4 regions of the Nocardiopsis coralliicola genome follow, and region 2 is predicted to be linked to each of the others. Evidence: predicted binding sites of a transcription regulator. Region 2 holds the regulator's gene; each other region holds the start of a gene.
The links. Region 2 encodes LexA, which represses DNA repair genes until DNA is damaged. Its sites were predicted from a motif close to TCGAACANNTGTTCGA; they were not measured.
Positions count from the first base shown of each region.

Region 1 (4,354 bases), on a different contig from region 2:
GTCCCGCGCGCGGGCGGTCAGACGGGCACCGCCTCGAGCAGCCGGTAGCAGGACGGGTTCGCCAGCGGCTCGGTAGAGGCCAGGGAGAACCCGGCGCGGGCGCACAGGCGCGCGAAGTCGGAGCGGGTCCGCTCGCGGCCGCCGACGTTGACCAGCATGTTCACGTCGCTCACCGCTCGGGCCAAGGCCCACGCAAGGACGGCTTCGTCGGCAGACTTTCCGCTCTGTTCGGTCACTCCTGGCCGCTGTGTGGACAGAGTTTCTGCTGGTCGTGGGGTGGGTGAGGTCGTAGGCTCCCGCAGCTCTGCAGCCGACTTCCCGGTGTACATGGCGTCGGACAGGCGCAAAAGCGGCAGCGACGGCAGGGTTGGGCGGCGCCTCAGGCGGGCGGCCGGGTGTCGGCGGGCCGCGTGGCGGGGGACAAATGCCAGGAAATCGGACACTGCAACGGGGGCCCCTGTAAACCCGGCCCAAGTAAGCACGACCCTCCCCCCTGTGGACCCTGCACACAGGATCCGATTCCGTACCGCGCTGACCTGCGCAAACACGAGGTTACGCAGCGCCGCGGTGTCCGATTCCCGCGCACCCGCCTTTTCCGCGACCCGATCGGCGAAAAGGCGCGCTCGGTGGTCTCGCGCTGTCCCATTGTGGGTGGTTTGAGGCGGGAGAGGTTTCACCACCCCGCGAAAAGGAACGCGCCGCGCTCCTGCGCGTGGGCCCCCAGGTCGGACACCCGCGGTCCGCCGGCGCCGTTGCCCGGTTGGGCCCGAGATGTCGCCACGCAGAGTGAAACTGGCCCGGTGAATGGGGCGCGGGACGGTCACGCCTCCCGGGTTTTCCGCGCATCCGCCCTCGAAAAGGTGGGATTCGTGGCGCCGATGGGGTGTTACCAGCGGTTCGCGAACACCTGCCCGTGTCGGGTCCGCCTGCCGCCGACCCTGCAACCCCTGTAGCCCCGCTATTCACACCAGTTGCACCCGCCCCGCGACCCGCCGCCGACCCGAGGGCCCCGGGCGGCCCTGCCGTCGCTGCCGTCTTTGGCTTGTCCGACGCACTGAACACCAGTGAGACGGCTGCAGAGAAGCGGGAGCCTTCGGCCTTGTCCGTGCCTTCCCGGCGCCCAGTAGAAACTCTGGCCACACACCGGTTCCGGAGCGACGGGACAGAGCGGAAGCCTGCCGGCGAAGCTGTCCTTGTCGTGAAGCCTTACGCCCCAGCCCGGTGATCCGCGGCGGCTCTGGTTGCACGGGGCAGGGTGATAGGGGCTGCCGGCGAAGCCGTCCTTGTCTTGATGCCTTGCGTCCCCCGTCCCACCCCCGCGACCCCGGTTACGACCAGTGGCGGCGCAGGGTCCAGGCATGGGTGGCGGGGTCGACGGCGATGTCGGCGATGCTGGGTGTGCCCGCAGAGGACTCGGCGGCGACGCGGACGAGGCGGGCTGTCGCGGGGCGGTCCCAGGTGCCGATGATCCGGCGTACGCGGTAGAGGTCGCCGCGCCAGGTGAACAGGGCGGGGTGGCCGCCGGTGGTCGATCGGACATCGATCCGCTCGTTGTAAAGACTCACCCGGCGAGTCTATCGAACACCAGTTCGATGATCCACTCCGGTTGCGCGCTCCGGAGTGGAGATCCCTGCCGGAGCGCCCACAGACTAGGGGCAGTCGCGGCGGTGCGCGGGGATCAGCGGCGGGCGTGTCGCGGTCTGCCGAGTCCTGCAGGGCGGGCGATCCGGCGGCAGCCGGTCCGACCGGTCGTTATGGTGGTGGGTCATGGCTGACGGCACGGCGGACGCGATCGGGGCGGCGGAGCGGCGGGGCGCATCCGGCGTGCCCGCCCGGATCATGGCCGCTGCCACCCGGCTGTTCGCGGAGCGCGGCTTCGAACGCACCTCGGTGCAGGAGCTCGTCGTCGCGGCGGGTGTCACCAAAGGCGCGATGTACCACTACTTCGCCTCGAAGGACGACCTGCTCTACGCCGTCACCATGCGGCTGCTCGGCCGCCAGCGCGCCGCGATCGAGACCATCGCCGACGGCCCGGAGCCGGTGGCGGACCGCCTGCACCGCGCCGCGGTCGCCGTCGTCGCCGACACTGCCGCGCACTTCGACGACGCCGTGATCACCGTGCGTACCGCGCCGCTGCTCTCCGCGGACCGGCAGCGCTCGGTGCGGGTGGAGCGCCGCGCCGTCCACGACCGGTTCGTCGCGCTGGTGGCCGAGGGGCAGCGGGCCGGCGTGTTCCGCGCCGAAGTGCCCGCGCACCTCGCCCTCACCCAGTTCTTCGGTGCCGTGCAGCACATGGCCACCTGGTACCGGCCCGACGGCGGACTCGGCGGAGCGGAGATCGGCGGCCACTTCGCCGGCCTGCTGCTCGCCGGCCTCGGTGTCCCGCCGCAGGCCGTCGCCGGCGGTGGTGCGCCGGCCGGTTCCGCTACAGGAACAGGCGGCCCGGGCGGGTCCGGTCCCGGATCGCCGCCATCCGCTTGACCGCCGCCGGACGGCGGGACAGCAGGTTGTGGACGAAGAGGAAGCCGCCCCGGTCGCGGCCGGCCCGCTCGGCCATTTCCCCCATGTGCACCTCCTGGTAGAGGTGCGGGCCGCCGGCGATGAGGCGCACGGCGTGCGCGCCCTCCGGGCAGTGCGCGAGCGCGTGGTTGTCGGCCGTGTACTCCATCGCGCGGGCCAGCGCCGGGCCGAGGAGCGGCAGGACCCGTCCGGCGGCCGTGGCGGTGCGCCGCCAGTACGAGGCGTGGCCGGCGGCGATGTGGCCGAGCTGGTGGGCGAGGACGAAGCGCAGCGCAGCCGGGTCGCGCAGCCGCCCGCCGAGCGCGACGAGCTCCGCGGGGACGACGATGTAGCGCCGCGTCCCGTGCCCGCCGGCCCCGGTCCGGCGCCGGCCGGGTGCGGCGACGTAGGCGTCGGGGGTGCTGCGCAGTCCCATGTCGGCGGAGAGCCGGCGGATCTCGGCGTGCGCCTCGGGGAACTGGGTGGGGGAGACGCGCACCGCCTCGGCGCGCTGTTCGGCGTGGCGGAGGCCGCCGACCGACCAGTACGCGGCGGGAACGGCGATCAGGACGGCCGGCGCCCACCCGGGCACCGCGCCGATCCACAGCAGCATGGCTGCTGCGAGCGGCAGCAGCAGGGTGGCCGCACTGCACAGCACCAGGAGCGGCAGCTCCCACGGATGCCGTTCGAGGGCCGGCCCCTCGGTCACTAGGGCGGGTGAACGGTCCGCGGCCGCACCGCGGCCCGAGGCGGTCGCAGAGGTCATGCCAGGCGCCTCCCCGGGTGGTCGAACGCGCGCACCGACACGCGATGATCACGTCAAGTAATGGAATATTACTTTCCGAATCCATTGCGGTCCCTCACCAACCCCGCGTGTCTCGCGCCCCTTCACCCGCTCCGGCTGACGGACGGGGGCGAAGAGCGCGACCCGGTACCCCGCAGGGCCGAACCGGGCGTGCCGTCCGGCGCGCCGGACGGCGCCGGGGTCAGCGCTCGTAGGTGCGGAGTTCTTCGGCGAGGAGGTCGAGGAAGGCGTCGACCTGTGCGGGGTCGTAGCCCGGGCGGGCGCGGGTGGTGGAGAAGCGGACGCGTTCGACCTCGGCCGCGGTGAGCGGCGGAGCGGCGCTGCTGCCGTCGATGTGGGCGGAGAGGGCGCCCTCGGCGGCATCGAGGAAGTCGTCCACCTCTTCCTCGTTGTAACCCGTGGTGAGGCGGGTTGTGGAGAAGCTCTTGTTGCGGACGCCGGCCGGGGTGAGGGTGCCGCGGACGCCCATGGCCGGCGTTCCGCCGGCGCCGGGTGCGCCGCGCGGGGCGTCTGCCCCCGGCGGTGGATCCGCGCCGACGATGGGGACCGGGCCGGTGGCTGCGCGGTGCCGGGAGGCGCTCCAGGTCTCGGGTCCGGCGGGGGACGCCGGCGGCGCGGCGCCGTCCGGTATGTCGCCCCTGCGGGAGAGCCCGCGGGCACGCAGGTCCCGCGCGATCTCGTCGAGGAACTCGTCGACTTCGTCCTCGTTGTAGCCGGGCAGCAGCCGCGTGCCGCGGAACCGGGACGCCTCGATGTCCTCGGCGGTGAGCCACGCGCCGTCCGCGGGACCGCCGTCCAGCGCGGCGAGGGTCTCCTCGGCTCGGTCGAGGAGCGCGTCGACGTCGTCCTCGTTGTAGCCGGGGCGGAAGCGAACGGTGCTGAACCGCTTCTTTCTGATGTCGGCGGGCGTCAGAGGCATGCCTCTATTGTGCCGACTCGCCTGCCTGGGCTTTTCCGGGAGGGGTGGTGAGCGTCACGTGACGGGCGCCGCAGGCGCTCCCGCGGCATCCGCGCGGCGCGCGCGGCCGCAGCCGATTCCGCGGAGCTGCC
Region 1 covers NZ_BAAGXT010000006.1:150,408-154,761, forward strand. Annotated here, with positions in the region: gene ACYVGT_RS07365 (hypothetical protein) at 18-236, opposite strand; gene ACYVGT_RS07370 (DUF6504 family protein) at 1,329-1,565, opposite strand; gene ACYVGT_RS07375 (TetR/AcrR family transcriptional regulator) at 1,768-2,481, shown strand; gene ACYVGT_RS07380 (M48 family metallopeptidase) at 2,426-3,265, opposite strand; gene ACYVGT_RS07385 (DivIVA domain-containing protein) at 3,486-4,223, opposite strand.
Region 1: a site for LexA is predicted at 1,578-1,593, ahead of ACYVGT_RS07370 (DUF6504 family protein). Genes of this name have one in related genera too.

Region 2 (4,354 bases):
GGCGGATTCTTCCGCGAACAGCACTAGATCTAGTGGTCAAACCTAGGGGCGCACGGAGGCGGGTGCAAGCCCGCCGCACCCTCTTCGGCGGGGCCCGGGACGGAGACCGCAGGTCAGCCCCGCGCGCATCGCCTTCCACCCCCGCCCCAGCCGCGGGCGTGTCGCCGAGGCCGCGGGCGGCGGGGTGGCAATCGCCACGGCTCCGGCGCCGGAGCCGGAGCCTCGGGCATGGGGAAGGGATCGCGCTGACGGGCGCCTGAGGAACATACCCCCAGGTGGGGACCTCTGGGAACGGGCCTACTGCGGGCCGCGGGCCCGAACCGGGCAGCATCCGGGGAACCGCCGCAGCACAGCGCCGCCGGCGCGCCCGCGGCCGCCGCTCGCGCGCAGGCCGCATGCGGCCGCACCCTACGCCCGCAGGGGCGCGGGGCGCCGGATGCCCGGAAACCCGGGGGCGTCGCCGGGCCGGCTCCGGGGGCCGCAGCGGCCCGCGGCGGCGGCCTCGGCAGCCGGCGCGGCGGGCGGGGGCGCTCAGTGCCTGGGGACGCGCAGGATCTGGCCGGGCTCGAGCTCGGTGCCGGCCAGGCTGTTGAGTTCGACGATGGAGTGCACGGTACGGCGGGTGTCCTCTGCGGGGGCGACGCGCTCGGCGATGAGCCAGAGGCTGTCGCCCTCCTGGACCACCACGGTCGGGGACACCGAGCCGCTGAAGAACGACGCAACCGGAGCGGCGGAGGCGGAGCCGGCCGAGGCGGACGCCGCAAACAGCAGCGAGACCGCTCCGGTGGCCAGTGCGCAGAGCAGCGCCACGAGGACGGCGCGGCCGCGGAGGGTGAGCCGCATCCGGACGGCCGGGGGCGCACCGAACTCGGGCAGGCCGGATACGGCGGGCGGCGGCGTCCACTCGGGGACGTCGACGGCCCAGTCGTAGGGGGCCGCGGGACGCCGGTGCCCGGGCCGGGATTCGGGGCGGTGCGGCCGCGCCCCGGCGGACGGCTCGGACGCCCCGCGCTGGCGCGGGACGACCGGCGCGGCGCCGGACGGGCCGGGCGGCGCGGAATCGACCATGATCGCTCCCTTCGAACGCCCGTTCGTTGGAACATGCGTTCGACTAATACCGCATCCAGCCGTTTTTTTCATCACCATCTCGAACGTTTGTTTGATCTCACTGTGTGCAGGCACTACCGTTGGACACGCTTGACTTCCGGCTCCGGCGCGCGCGGTTGAACGCGGGGCGCACGGTTCCGGGACCGCCGTGACGCGGGGATCGTCGCCCGACAGAGCCCCGCGCGTCCCGCCGCAGCACTGACCCACCACCCACACGCGACGACCGCGAGATCACCGCCGAGGAGGCCGGCCGTGCCGGAGGAGAACCACGGAGCGCAGGAACCTCGCGCGGCCGGAGCGGGTCCCACCGCGCTCCGGCCCGTTCCCCCGCCGGAGCACGCCCCTGCAGAGGCGGACGGCGAAGCCGCCGCATCGGCGCAGGATGGTGCCCCCCGGCTCACCGCGCGCCAGCAGAGCGTCCTGAACTGCATTCACCGCTATGTGCGGCAGCGCGGCTATCCGCCGTCCATCCGGGAGATCGGGGACGCCGTTGGCCTGTCGAGCCCGTCCAGTGTCGCGCACCAACTGAAGGTCTTGCAACGCAAGGGGTACCTCCGGCGCGACCAGAACCGCCCGCGGGCGGTCGAGATTCGCATTCCGGGCCAAGCGCCGGTGCGCTCCTGGGACGAGCTCGAGGCCGACCCCCAGGGCGACCAGTCCCGAGCTGCGCATGTGCCGGTCGTGGGCCGGATCGCGGCGGGCGGGCCGATCCTCGCGGAGGAGTCGATCGAGGACGTCCTCACGCTGCCCAAGCAGATCGTCGGCGAGGGCCGCCTGTTCATGCTCACCGTGGTCGGCGACTCGATGACCGACGCCGCCATTACCGATGGTGACCTGGTCGTTGTCCGCCAGCAGCCGGAGGCCAACAACGGCGACATCGTGGCCGCACTGCTGGGCGACGAGGCCACCGTGAAGGTGTTCAAGCGGGAGCAGGACCACGTGTGGCTGCTGCCGCGCAACGACGCCTACGCACCGATCAACGGCGACGAGGCCACCATCCTGGGCAAAGTCGTCGCCGTGATGCGCCGGATGTGACCCCCCGCGCCACCCGCGTAACGAATCAGCCTCCTTTCGGATCGGCCCCGTGACCTTCACCTGAAGTCACGGGGCCGTTGCCGATTCGGAACGCATCGGAGACCCCTGGTGGCGGGCTTCCGGCACCCCCGGCCGCCGGGCGTCCGACCGGGGCGGCGGCGCGCCAGGGACCTTCGTCCCGAACCGGGGCGGCCTCCATCACCCGCGCTGCCCGCCCCGACCGGCGGAGGCCGCGGTGCTGCCGGGGCAGCGGGCGGCCGGGCGCCGTACGGTAGGGCCATGCCCGTCTCTCCCCTCCCCCTCCGGCGGCTCCCGCTGTGGCGGCACTGCCTGCGCACCGCCGCGGCCGTCGGCACCGCCGCCGCCCTCGCCGCGGGCTGCTCCCCTGCGGCGCCGCCCACCGCGGAGCTGCCCGGCGCCGATCCGGTCGAGCACGAAGTGGAGTTCGACGGCGGCTCCGGAACCGTGCCCGGCACTCTTGCCCTGCCGGCGGAGGCCGGAGAACCGGTGCCGGCCGCACTGATCGTGTCCGGGAGCGGGCCGACCGACCGGGACGGCAATTCTCCGGGGCGCCCCGACGCCGGGACCAACCTGAACCTGGCGCGGGTGCTCGCCGGCTCCGGCGTGGCGTCGCTGCGCTACGACAAGTACGGCAGCGGGGACCGCCCGGTGCCGGAGTCCGGCGAGGACGGCGCGGAGGCCTCCTACGGGCTGTTCGAAGAGGAGATGGCCGCCGCCTACGCGGAACTCGCGGCGCGGCCCGAGGTCGACCCCGAGCGCATCGCCGTGCTCGGCCACTCCGAGGGCGCCCTGTTCGCGCTGGGTGCCCCGGAGGCCGTCGAGGGCCCGCCGCCGGCCGGCCTGGTGCTGGTGGCCCCGCCGGGCGAGGTGTACCTCGACCTGATCGACCGGCAGATCACCGAGCAGGTGCGCTCGGCGGAGGCCGCCGGCAGCATGGACGCGGCCGGCGCCGCCGACCTGCTGACGGGCACCCGCACCGCGATCGCCCGGGTCCGCGCCGGAGAGCCGCTGCCGCAGGACCTTCCCGAGCAGATCGGGGGCATCTTCGCGCCGGAGACGGCCGGGTTCCTCCGCGAGATCGACGCACTGGACCCGGCGGAACTGGCCGCGGACCTCCCCCCGGGCATGCCGACCCTGGTCCTGCGCGGCACCGAGGACGCACAGGTGACCGCCGGCGAAGTGGACCGCCTGGCTGCGGCCCTCGGCACCGAGCAGATCGGCCTGGACGGCGCCGACCATGTCCTGCGCACCCGCCCCGGCGGCCCGGGCTCGGCGGCCGCCCCCGACGACCAGCGCCCCTTCACCCCGGATGCGGACGGCCCTCTCGCCGCATTCTTCGCCGACCTCCCGCCGGCCCGCGCCTAGGGCCTGCCAGGGCGCCGCGCAGCAGGGCAGGTGTCCACCCAACACACCCCCTGGGCAGCGGCCCGATCCCGCACCGAGGCCGCGCCGGCCTGCCGCCGGCCCGCACCAGGGCGCCCCGGCCAGCCCGGAGGGCCCGGCGGACCCCGCGGCTCCGGCCGATGCCGGTCGCTGCGCGCACCGTTCGGCCCCGGCCAGCGCCGCGGCGCGGTCAGGCGCCGCACGAGTACGCCCGGCCCTCCGCGCCCGTTCCGGGCTACCGGCCTCCCCCGGCCTCTGACCGCCGGCGGACCGCCGGCCGCCCCGCTGCGCCCGCGGTACGCGCGCGCTCCCCCGCCGTCGAGCAGGCGGCGGCCTGCGGGCGGGCTCGGCCCGATCGGGCATCGGCCGCAGGCCCCGGTCGGCGGAGCCAGCAGGACGGGGCGGCGCCGCTCGGCGTGTCCGCCGCAGGCCGAGAGCCTCGGCGGGCAGGAGTCCCCCAGTCAGTTGCGCCTACCGCGCCCGCGAACGCGCGGCGGCCCGGCTTCCGGTGCGGCCGGCGCCCGCCGGGCGCTTCGGGATGCGGACGGACACCGCCGCGGTCGGCCGCCCAGAGCGGGCCCGAGCGGGTTGCTTCTGCCGCTCGCGCCTCTGGCGCGGGAGGAATGCCCCGCCAGACGCGGGCTGCCCCGTTGCCGCTCAGGCGCGGAGCGCACGCGGCGGACCGCCCCGCGCGGCTGGCACTGCTGCGCTGCGGCGGTGCGGCGCCCCCGGTCAGTCGCGGCCTGCTTCGGCGGAGGCGAGAACGGAGTGGGCGAGGCGCTTGGCGCCGTCGACCATGTCGGCGTCG
Region 2 covers NZ_BAAGXT010000024.1:10,077-14,430, forward strand. Annotated here, with positions in the region: gene ACYVGT_RS17075 (LysM peptidoglycan-binding domain-containing protein) at 532-1,068, opposite strand; gene lexA (transcriptional repressor LexA) at 1,360-2,142, shown strand; gene ACYVGT_RS17085 (alpha/beta hydrolase family protein) at 2,422-3,528, shown strand; gene ACYVGT_RS17090 (hypothetical protein) at 4,279-4,354, opposite strand, start outside.

Region 3 (4,354 bases), on a different contig from region 2:
AACGGCGACGCGGCGGCCGGGCCGGGGTGAACACCGGGGCGGCAGCCGGCGCGGGGAGCCACTCCGGCAATCCGTTTTTCCGGCCGGTGACGAGTGCGAAAGTCAGAAGTCCGCCGCGGCCGGTGTCGAGCACGGGGGCCGTGGCGCGTGTTCTTGCCTGACCAGCTCGTCGGGGGAATGCTCGGGCAGACCTCACACCACAGCTTCCGGTCGCACCAGCCATCGGGGGGCACCCGGCTGGCAGCGGCCTGGACCAGCCGGTCTGCTCCCACTGGAGACGCCACCGCTCGGGTGTGTGGAAGGCGAGGGCCTCCCACCCCGCCCCGGATCGCAGATGCTCCGGGATGCCGCCGAGCTCGCGCAGTTCGCGGTGGAGCGGCGGCACGGCGATCGACGCCTGACCGCCTGTCGTGCGGAACGTGCTGATGGAGCCGATGGAGCGGTCATCGGTCCCGAAGCTGCGGTAGCCGCCCGCGGACAGGACCGCATCGGGCTGCTCCGGTTCGAACGGGACGGCGTGCGCTTCGGCGCGCACGGCGCGGACCTGGCCACCGACGCCTGCCTGATCGATACGCGCGGCGGGCTGCACGGCGAAGTCCCGGCTGAGGCCTTCGACCATCCGCTGCGGGTCATACGCCGCCGCACGCGGATACGTATCAGGCCGGACGAGTGCATCCAGTGAGGCCGCCGCACCCTCGTATCAGCCTGCCCACCCGGGCAGCAGGAGCCCGTGGGCAGGGCTCTGGCCACGGCCCGGCCCGGGCCGGGCTCGGGGAGCGGCGCCGGGCGGCAGGTCAGGTGGCGGGAGTGCCGCGGCCGGAGGCGAGGAGGGCTTCGATGCGCTCCAGGCGGGCGCGCAGGTCGTCGATGTCGTCGGCGGAGGCCGGGCGGCGGCCGCGGACTAGCTCCACCAGCAGAGTGCCGTCGGGTTCGAGCAGGACGCGGTGCGCATCGTGCACGCTGTTGCCGCCCTGGTGGCGCACGACCTGCTCGACGTCGGCGCGGCGGACGCCCAGGCGCCACATGGCCCGGCGGTCGTAGCGGCCGCGGCGCACCAGCACGGTGGCCGAGCCTTCGAACAGCCGCCAGGCCCACAGCCAGCGCACCCGCACCCGGACCAGGGCGTAGTCGACGGCCAGCAGCACCGCCGCGCCGAGCAGGCCGCCGGTCAGGGAGTTGTCCGGGCCGATGACGGCGTTCTGCACGACGTTGGACAGCAGCATCACCACGACCAGGTCCATGGTGTTGAGCTGGGCGAGGTCGCGCCGGCCGACCAGGCGCAGCAGCAGGTAGACCGCCAGGTAGACGCCGACGGTGCGCAGCGTCTTCTCCAGCGGCGGGATCTCCATCGCGAGCATGTCGTGCCACATGGGCCCCATGCTCCACCGCGGGGGCCGTACGGGCGGCGGGGCGCGCCCGCACGGCCCGGGGGCCTGGTGGCGCGGAGCGCTGTGGCGCATCCCACCCTGCGCCGGCCGGGAGCCCGCAGGGCCCGCGGCGCCGCGGTTCCGGAACCCGGCGGGCCCAGCGGCCGCCCGCGGACCTGGGGCTCCGCTTCCCCGGACACCCGCCCTGGGGTACTATTCGAACAGATGTTCGCTTTCGGCCTTTCTTCCCCTGTATCGGCCGGAGTGCGTGGAATGCGAAGCCCGCCGGGGCTGCACGCACTGACACCAGGGGGAGGCGCCGATGACCACCGCAACGGCCGGAGCGGGCCCCTTCCCCCACCTGCACACCGCCTCCGCCGCCTCCATGCGCTACGGCACCTCCCCGCCGGCCGACCTGGCCGCCCGCGCCGCTGAGCAGGGCATGGACATGCTCGCCCTCACCGATCGCGACGGCCTCTACGGAGCCGTCGCCCACGCCCGCGCCTGCCGCGACGCCGGGATCCAGCCGATCCTCGGCGCCGACCTGGCCGTCGCGGCACCCGACGGGGGCCGCATCACCGTGCTGGCCCGCGGCGGCGCCGGCTGGGCGTCGCTGTGCCGGCTGGTCACCGCCGCCCACGCCGACGGCCCCGACACCCCGCCCGCCGTCTCCCCCGCCACCCTGGCCGCCCATGCCGAAGGGCTGATCGTCCTGCTCGGCCCCGAGTCCGACGTCGCCCGCGCTGCCGCGCGGCAGCGCATGGAGGCGGCCCGCCGCCTCCTGCAGCGCTGGCGCGCCACCGCCGAAACCGCGATCGAGATCGTCGACCACCTCGGCCCCGGCGAGCACCGCCGCGCCACCGCCCTGCTGCGCCTGGCCCGCGAAACCCGCACCCTGGCCGTACTGGGCAACGCGGTGCGCTACCCCCGCCCCGCCGATGCCGAGGTCGCCCGCGTCCTGGACGAGGCCCGCCGCTGGCTGCCCGGCCCCGCACCCGCCCCGCCGGCCGGCTCGCAGTCCTACCTCAAGGACACCGCCGAGATGGCCGAGGTCGCCCGCCGCGTCTGCGGCCCCGATCCCGACGCCGCCCGCCGCCTGCTCGCCCACACCCGCGCCCTGGCCGCGGCCTGCGTCCTGGACCCCGGCACCGACCTGGGGATGGACCGCAACCACCTGCCGCCGGTCCCCGACGCCCGCGACCGGCTCTGGCGCGCCTGCGAACAGGGCGCCCACCGCCTGGGCCTGGACCGCGACCCCGCCGTCCGCCACCGCCTGGCCAGCGAGCTGCAGACCATCGAGCACAAGGGCTTCTCCGCCTACTTCCTCACCGTCGCCGACATCGCCGACCGGATCCGCGCCCGCGGCATCCGCTGCTCCATCCGCGGCTCGGGCGCCGGCAGCCTGGTCAACCACCTCATCGGCATCTCCGCCGTCAACCCGCTCGAGCACGGCCTGCTCATGGAGCGCTTCCTGGCCCCCAGCCGCGCCGGCCTGCCCGACATCGACCTCGACGTGGAGTCCCACCGCCGGCTGGACGCCTACCAGGCCGTGTTCGACGCCTACCCCGACGCCGCGTGCGTGTCGATGATGGAGACCTACCGCGCCCGCAGTGCCATCCGCGACGTCGGCGCCGCCATGGGCGTGCCGCCGCACGAGATCGACGTCCTGGCCAAGGCCTTCCCCCGGATCCGCGCCCGCCAGATCCGCGCCGCCTGCGACGACCTGCCCGAACTGCGCTCGGGCCGGATGGGCGACTACCCGGCCGCCGCCCTGTTCCGGCTGGCCGAGCGCCTCGACGGGCTGCCCCGCCACATCGCCCAGCACCCCTGCGGGATCGTCGTCTCCGGCGGCGATCTCGCCGACCGCGCCCCCACCGAGCCCAGCCGCACCGGTTACCCCATGGTCCAGTTCGACAAGGACGACGTCGAAGAGATGGGCCTGATCAAACTGGACGTCCTCGGTGTACGCCTGCAGTCGGCCATGTCGCACACCCTCACCGAGATCGAGCGCACCACCGGAGGCAGCGTCGACATCGACGCCGTGCCCGACGGCGACCCCGCCGTCTACGCCATGATCGGCTCCTCCGGCACGCTGGGCTGCTTCCAGATCGAATCGCCCGGCCAGCGCGAACTCGTCGGCAAGCTCCGCCCCCGCGACATCGGCGACCTCGTCGTCGACATCTCCCTGTTCCGGCCCGGCCCGGTCGGCAGCGACATGGTCGCCCCCTTCCTCGCCGCCCGTGCCGCCCACGGCAGCACCGGACAGGGCCCTCTCGGCCCCGGACCCGACCTGGTCTCCCCCGTGCTGTCCGGCGCGCTCGCCGAGACCGGCGGCGTCGTCGTCTACCACGAGCAGGTCATCGCGCTGCTGCACCTGATGACCGGCTGCGGACTGGACCAGGCCGAGACGATGCGCCGCCGGCTGGGCACCGAGCAGGGCCGCGAACAGGTCCGCGCCGCCTTCACCCGGATGGCCGGCGAATGCGGCCGGCCCGCCGAGGAGACCGACCGGGTCTGGGAGATCATCGCCTCCTTCGGCTCCTTCGGCTTCTGCAAGGCCCACGCCGCCGCGTTCGCCCTGCCCACTTACCAGTCGGCCTGGCTCAAACGCCACTACCCCGCCGCCTTCTACGCCGGCATCCTCACCCACGACCCCGGCATGTACCCGCGCCGCGCCATCATCGACGACGCCCGCCGCTTCGGCGTGGCCGTCCTCGGCATCGACGTCAACCGCTCCGGATCCGCATGGCAGGTCGAGGACGGACCCGGCGGGCGGCCGGCGGTGCGCGCCGCCCTGTCCGACGTCAAGGGCATCACCGCCGCCGAGACCGCCGCCGTCGCCGCCGGCGCCCCCTACACCGGGCTGGAGGACTTCACCGCGCGCGCCCGCGTCTCCCGCGACGTGGCCGACCGGATCATCTCCGTCGGCGGCTTCGACGCCCTGCACCCCGAGTCCACCCGCCGCGACCTGCTGCTGCGCGCCGGCG
Region 3 covers NZ_BAAGXT010000004.1:3,899-8,252, reverse strand. Annotated here, with positions in the region: gene ACYVGT_RS04605 (FAD-dependent oxidoreductase) at 1-30, shown strand, start outside; gene ACYVGT_RS04600 (hypothetical protein) at 335-682, shown strand; gene ACYVGT_RS04595 (DUF421 domain-containing protein) at 795-1,370, opposite strand; gene ACYVGT_RS04590 (DNA polymerase III subunit alpha) at 1,690-4,354, shown strand, end outside.
Region 3: a site for LexA is predicted at 1,585-1,600, ahead of ACYVGT_RS04590 (DNA polymerase III subunit alpha). Genes of this name have one in related genera too.

Region 4 (4,354 bases), on a different contig from region 2:
TCCTCGACCGGGGTGTCGTCGGCGGCACCGGGCTCCTGGACGGCGTCGGCGATGCCGGCCTTCAGGATGCGGATCCGCGTGCCGGGCGATACTTCGAGCTCGACCTCAGCGTCGCGCACCTCCACGATCGTGCCGTAGAAGCCGGCCTGGGTGAGCACCTCCTGGCCGGGGTGGAGACGGTTCTGCATCTCCATCTGCTGCTTGCGGCGCCGCTGCTGCGGCCGGATGATGAGCAGCCAGAAGACGAGGACGAGCAGCGCAATCATGAGCACTGACTGCATCATGCTGCCGCCCGCTGCGGCTTCCTGCGCGAGAATGGTGGTCTGGCCCTGCACGGGGGCGTCCTTTCCTGGTGTTTCCCGTGGACGAACTCCACGCCGACAAAGAACGAACGGACCCGCCCCCGTGTTCCCGGCGCGCCGGAGCCGTGCGCTCTCGCGCCCAGCCTAGGGCGTGATCGGCGGGCGGCGTCCGCGGCGCAGCGCACCGGGGCGGTCCGCGGCCGGGCACGCCCCCGGCCGCGCCGCCCGGCTCAGCCGAACGGCGCCTGCTCCGGCGCGGCGAGGCCCAGGTGCTCCCACGCCTGCGGGGTGGCGACGCGGCCGCGCGGAGTCCGTGCGACAAATCCCTCCCTGACCAGGAAGGGCTCGGCGACGGTCTCCACCGTCTCCGGCTCCTCGCCGACCGAGACGGCGAGCGTGGACAGGCCGACCGGCCCGCCGCGGAACCGGCGCAGCAGCGCGTCGAGCACGGCCCGGTCGAGCCGGTCGAGTCCGCGCGCGTCGACCTCGTACAGCTCCAGGGCGGCGCGGGCCGCGTCCAGGTCGAGCCGGCCGTGCCCGCGCACCTGGGCGTAGTCGCGCACCCGCCGGAGCAGCCGGTTGGCGATGCGCGGCGTACCGCGGGAGCGGCCGGCGATCTCCGCGGCGGCGTCGCCCTCCAGCGCGACGTCCAGCAGCGCTGCAGAGCGGCGCACGATGTGCTCCAGGTCGGCCGGCAGGTAGTAGTCCATGTGCGCGGTGAAGCCGAACCGGTCGCGCAGCGGGGACGGCAGCATGCCGGCCCGCGTGGTCGCGCCGACCAGGGTGAACGGCGCGATGTCGAGCGGGATGGCGGTGGCGCCCGGCCCCTTGCCGACCATCACGTCCACCCGGAAGTCCTCCATGGCGACGTAGAGCATCTCCTCGGCGGGGCGCGCCATCCGGTGGATCTCGTCCAGGAAGAGGACTTCGCCCTCCTGCAGGGTGGACAGCACCGCGGCGAGGTCGCCGGAGCGCTCGATCGCGGGGCCGGAGCTGATCCGCAGCGGCGCGCCGAGCTCGGCGGCGATGATCATCGCGAGGGTGGTCTTGCCCAGGCCGGGCCCGCCGGACATCAGGACGTGGTCGGGCGCCCGGCCGCGGTGCTGCGCGCCGCGCAGCACCAGGGAGAGCTGTTCGCGGACCCGGTCCTGGCCGACGAAGTCGTCCAGGGTGCGCGGGCGGAGCGCGCCTTCGAGGGCGCGCTCGTCGTCGGCGGCGGCGGGCGAGGCGACACCGCGGTCGTAGTCGTCCATGGGGAAGGCTCCTCCGGTGCTCTCCGGCGGTTCAGACCCGGCTCAGTGTGCGCAGGGCGGACCGCAGCAGGGCGGCGACGTCGGGCTCCTCGCCGGGGCCGGGCGCGACGGCGTCGGCGGCGGCTTCGGCGTCGCGCGCGGTCCACCCCAGGCCGGTCAAGCCGGCCACGACCTGGGGGCGCCAGTGCGCGGGGGCGGCCGCGGACTCCTCGGCGCCGGCAGCGGGGGCGCCGGCGGCCGGAGCGCCGGCGGCGGGGCCGAGCTTGTCGCGCAGTTCCAGCACGATGCGCTGGGCGCCCTTGCGGCCGATGCCGGGCACGGCGGTGAGCGCCGCGGTGTCCTCGGCGGCGACGGCGGCGCGCAGCGTGTCCGGGCTGTGCACGGCCAGCATGGCGAGTGCGAGGCGCGGGCCGACGCCGGAGGCGGACTGGAGGCGCTCGAAGACGTCCCGCTCATCGGAGTCGGCGAAGCCGAAGAGGGTGAGCGATTCTTCGCGCACCACCAGCGCGGTGGCGACGGTGGCGGTTTCGCCGACCCGCAGCCGGCCGAGCGTGGACGGCGTGCACTGCACGGCCATGCCGACACCGCCGACGTCGAGGACGGCGCTGCCGAGGCCCCGCTCGGCCACCCTTCCGGTGAGGAACGCGATCACCTGCGGTCTTCCTTTCCGCGCCCGCGCGCCGCGGCGCGGGCCAGCTCCACTTTGCGGGCGAACTCCTGCTGTGTGGCCTGCTGCGCGGCCTGGACCGCCTGCACCGACGCTGCGCGGGCCGCTGTGCCCGCGGCGGCCGGAGCACCGCCGGAGGTGCCGGACACCCCGCCGCGCCACAGGTGGCAGATCGCGAGCGCGACGGCATCGGCGGCGTCAGCCGGCCGCGGCGGCCCGGCCAGTTGGAGGATGCGGGCGACCATGGCGCCCACCTGCTGCTTGTCGGCGCGGCCGCTCCCGGTGACGGCCGCCTTGGCCTCACTGGGGGTGTGCGTGGCGACGGGCAGTCCGCGGCGCGCGGCGCAGACGAGGGCCACACCGCTGGCCTGGGCGGTGCCCATGACGGTGCTGAGGTTGTGCTGGGCGAAGACGCGTTCGACGGCGACCGCGTCGGGGCGGTGCTCGTCCAGCCACTCCTCGATGCCGCGCTCGACGGCGACGAGGCGGTGCGCCGGGTCCAGCCCGGGATCGGTGCGGACGACGCCGGCGCCGAGCAGCCGCGGCGGCCGCCCGGGCGCGCCCTCGACGGCACCGACGCCGCACCGGGTCAGCCCCGGGTCGATGCCCACAACGCGCACGTCCGCCCCCTTCGCTGCCCCTCTCGAACGCCCGTTCGCAGCCTACTACGGGGGCCGGCTGCCGGCTGCCTCCGCACCGCGCCGGATCCGCCTGCCGCCCCGCGGGCGGGTGCACCGGGAGCGGGTGCCGGGTACCGCCGGGGCGGCGCGGTGCGGAGATGCCCGCCCCGATGCGGAAGACGGTGCCGAGCCCTCGATCGCGATCCCGGCCGTGCGGGCGGCTGCGCCGGCCGGCGCAGCGATGCGCCGGCGGAGGCCGGGGAACGGCGACCGCTCCGCCGCGCCGGCCGCGGTGCCGGTTCCGGTCAGCGCGGAGAGGCCGGTCGGGACGGCCTGGCAGAGGACGCCGGCGCCGGGCGCGGGGCGCACCGCGGCGAGCGGGCGGAGGTCCAGGCCGGCGGGGGCGCCGGAGAACCGGGGGGAGGGCAACCGGGCGCCGAGCACCGCCTCCCCTCCCCGGGGGCCGGTGCCGCGCTACCGCTCCCCTCCCCCGTGCCTGGTTCCGCCCGCCGCCGGAGCGTCCGCACCGGCCGCCCGTGCCGCGGGAACCGGCTGATCGGGCAGTGGCGCGCCCTCGGGCCCGGCGGCGACCTCCGGGGCCGCGGCGGGTGCGCGGCGGTCCGGCACACGGAGGCGCGGTCCCCCGCGGAGGGGACGAGCGGCCCGCGCCTGCCCGCGCGCTGGGCTTCGCACCCTCCGGGCGGGCTGCAGCAGCCCTCGGGCGCGGCGGCCGCGGGCCGGGCGCAGACCGGTGCCAAAGCGAAGGGCGTCAAGGCCGGTCGGACCGGCCTTCGACGCCCTTCGCTGCGGGGCCCTGCCCCGGACGGCATACCGCCGCTAGCCGATCTTCTCCATGACCTCGTCGGAGATGTCGGCGTTGGTGTAGACGTTCTGCACGTCGTCGGAGTCCTCCAGGACGTCGACGACGCGGAGCACCTTCTTGGCGTCCTCCTCGCCGAGGGGGATCTCCATGCTGGGCAGCCAGGAGGATTCGGCCGACTCGTAGTCGATCCCGGCCTCCTGCAGCGCGGTGCGCACGGCCACCAGGTCGGTCGCCTCGCTCACGACCTCCCAGGACTCGCCCAGGTCGTTGACGTCCTCGGCGCCGGCTTCGAGCACGGCGAGGGTGACGTCGTCCTCGGTGGTGCCCTCCTTCGACACCAGCACCACGCCCTTGCGGTTGAACAAGTAGGACACCGAGCCGGCGTCGGCCATGTTGCCGCCGTTGCGGGTGACCGCGACGCGCACCTCGGAGGCGGCGCGGTTGCGGTTGTCGGTGAGGCACTCGACCAGCAGGGCGACTCCGCCGGGGGCGTAGCCCTCGTACATGATGGTCTGCCACTCGGCGCCGCCGGCCTCTTCACCGGAGCCGCGCTTGCGGGCGCGCTCGATGTTGTCCAGCGGGACCGAGTTCTTCTTCGCCTTCTGGATGGCGTCGTAGAGCGTGGGGTTGCCCTCCGGGTCGCCGCCGCCGGTCCGCGCCGCCACCTCGACGTTCTTGATCAGCTTGGC
Region 4 covers NZ_BAAGXT010000023.1:42,045-46,398, forward strand. Annotated here, with positions in the region: gene yajC (preprotein translocase subunit YajC) at 1-335, opposite strand, end outside; gene ruvB (Holliday junction branch migration DNA helicase RuvB) at 533-1,555, opposite strand; gene ruvA (Holliday junction branch migration protein RuvA) at 1,587-2,207, opposite strand; gene ruvC (crossover junction endodeoxyribonuclease RuvC) at 2,204-2,842, opposite strand; gene ACYVGT_RS16810 (YebC/PmpR family DNA-binding transcriptional regulator) at 3,680-4,354, opposite strand, start outside.
Region 4: a site for LexA is predicted at 2,866-2,881, ahead of ruvC (crossover junction endodeoxyribonuclease RuvC). Genes of this name have one in related genera too.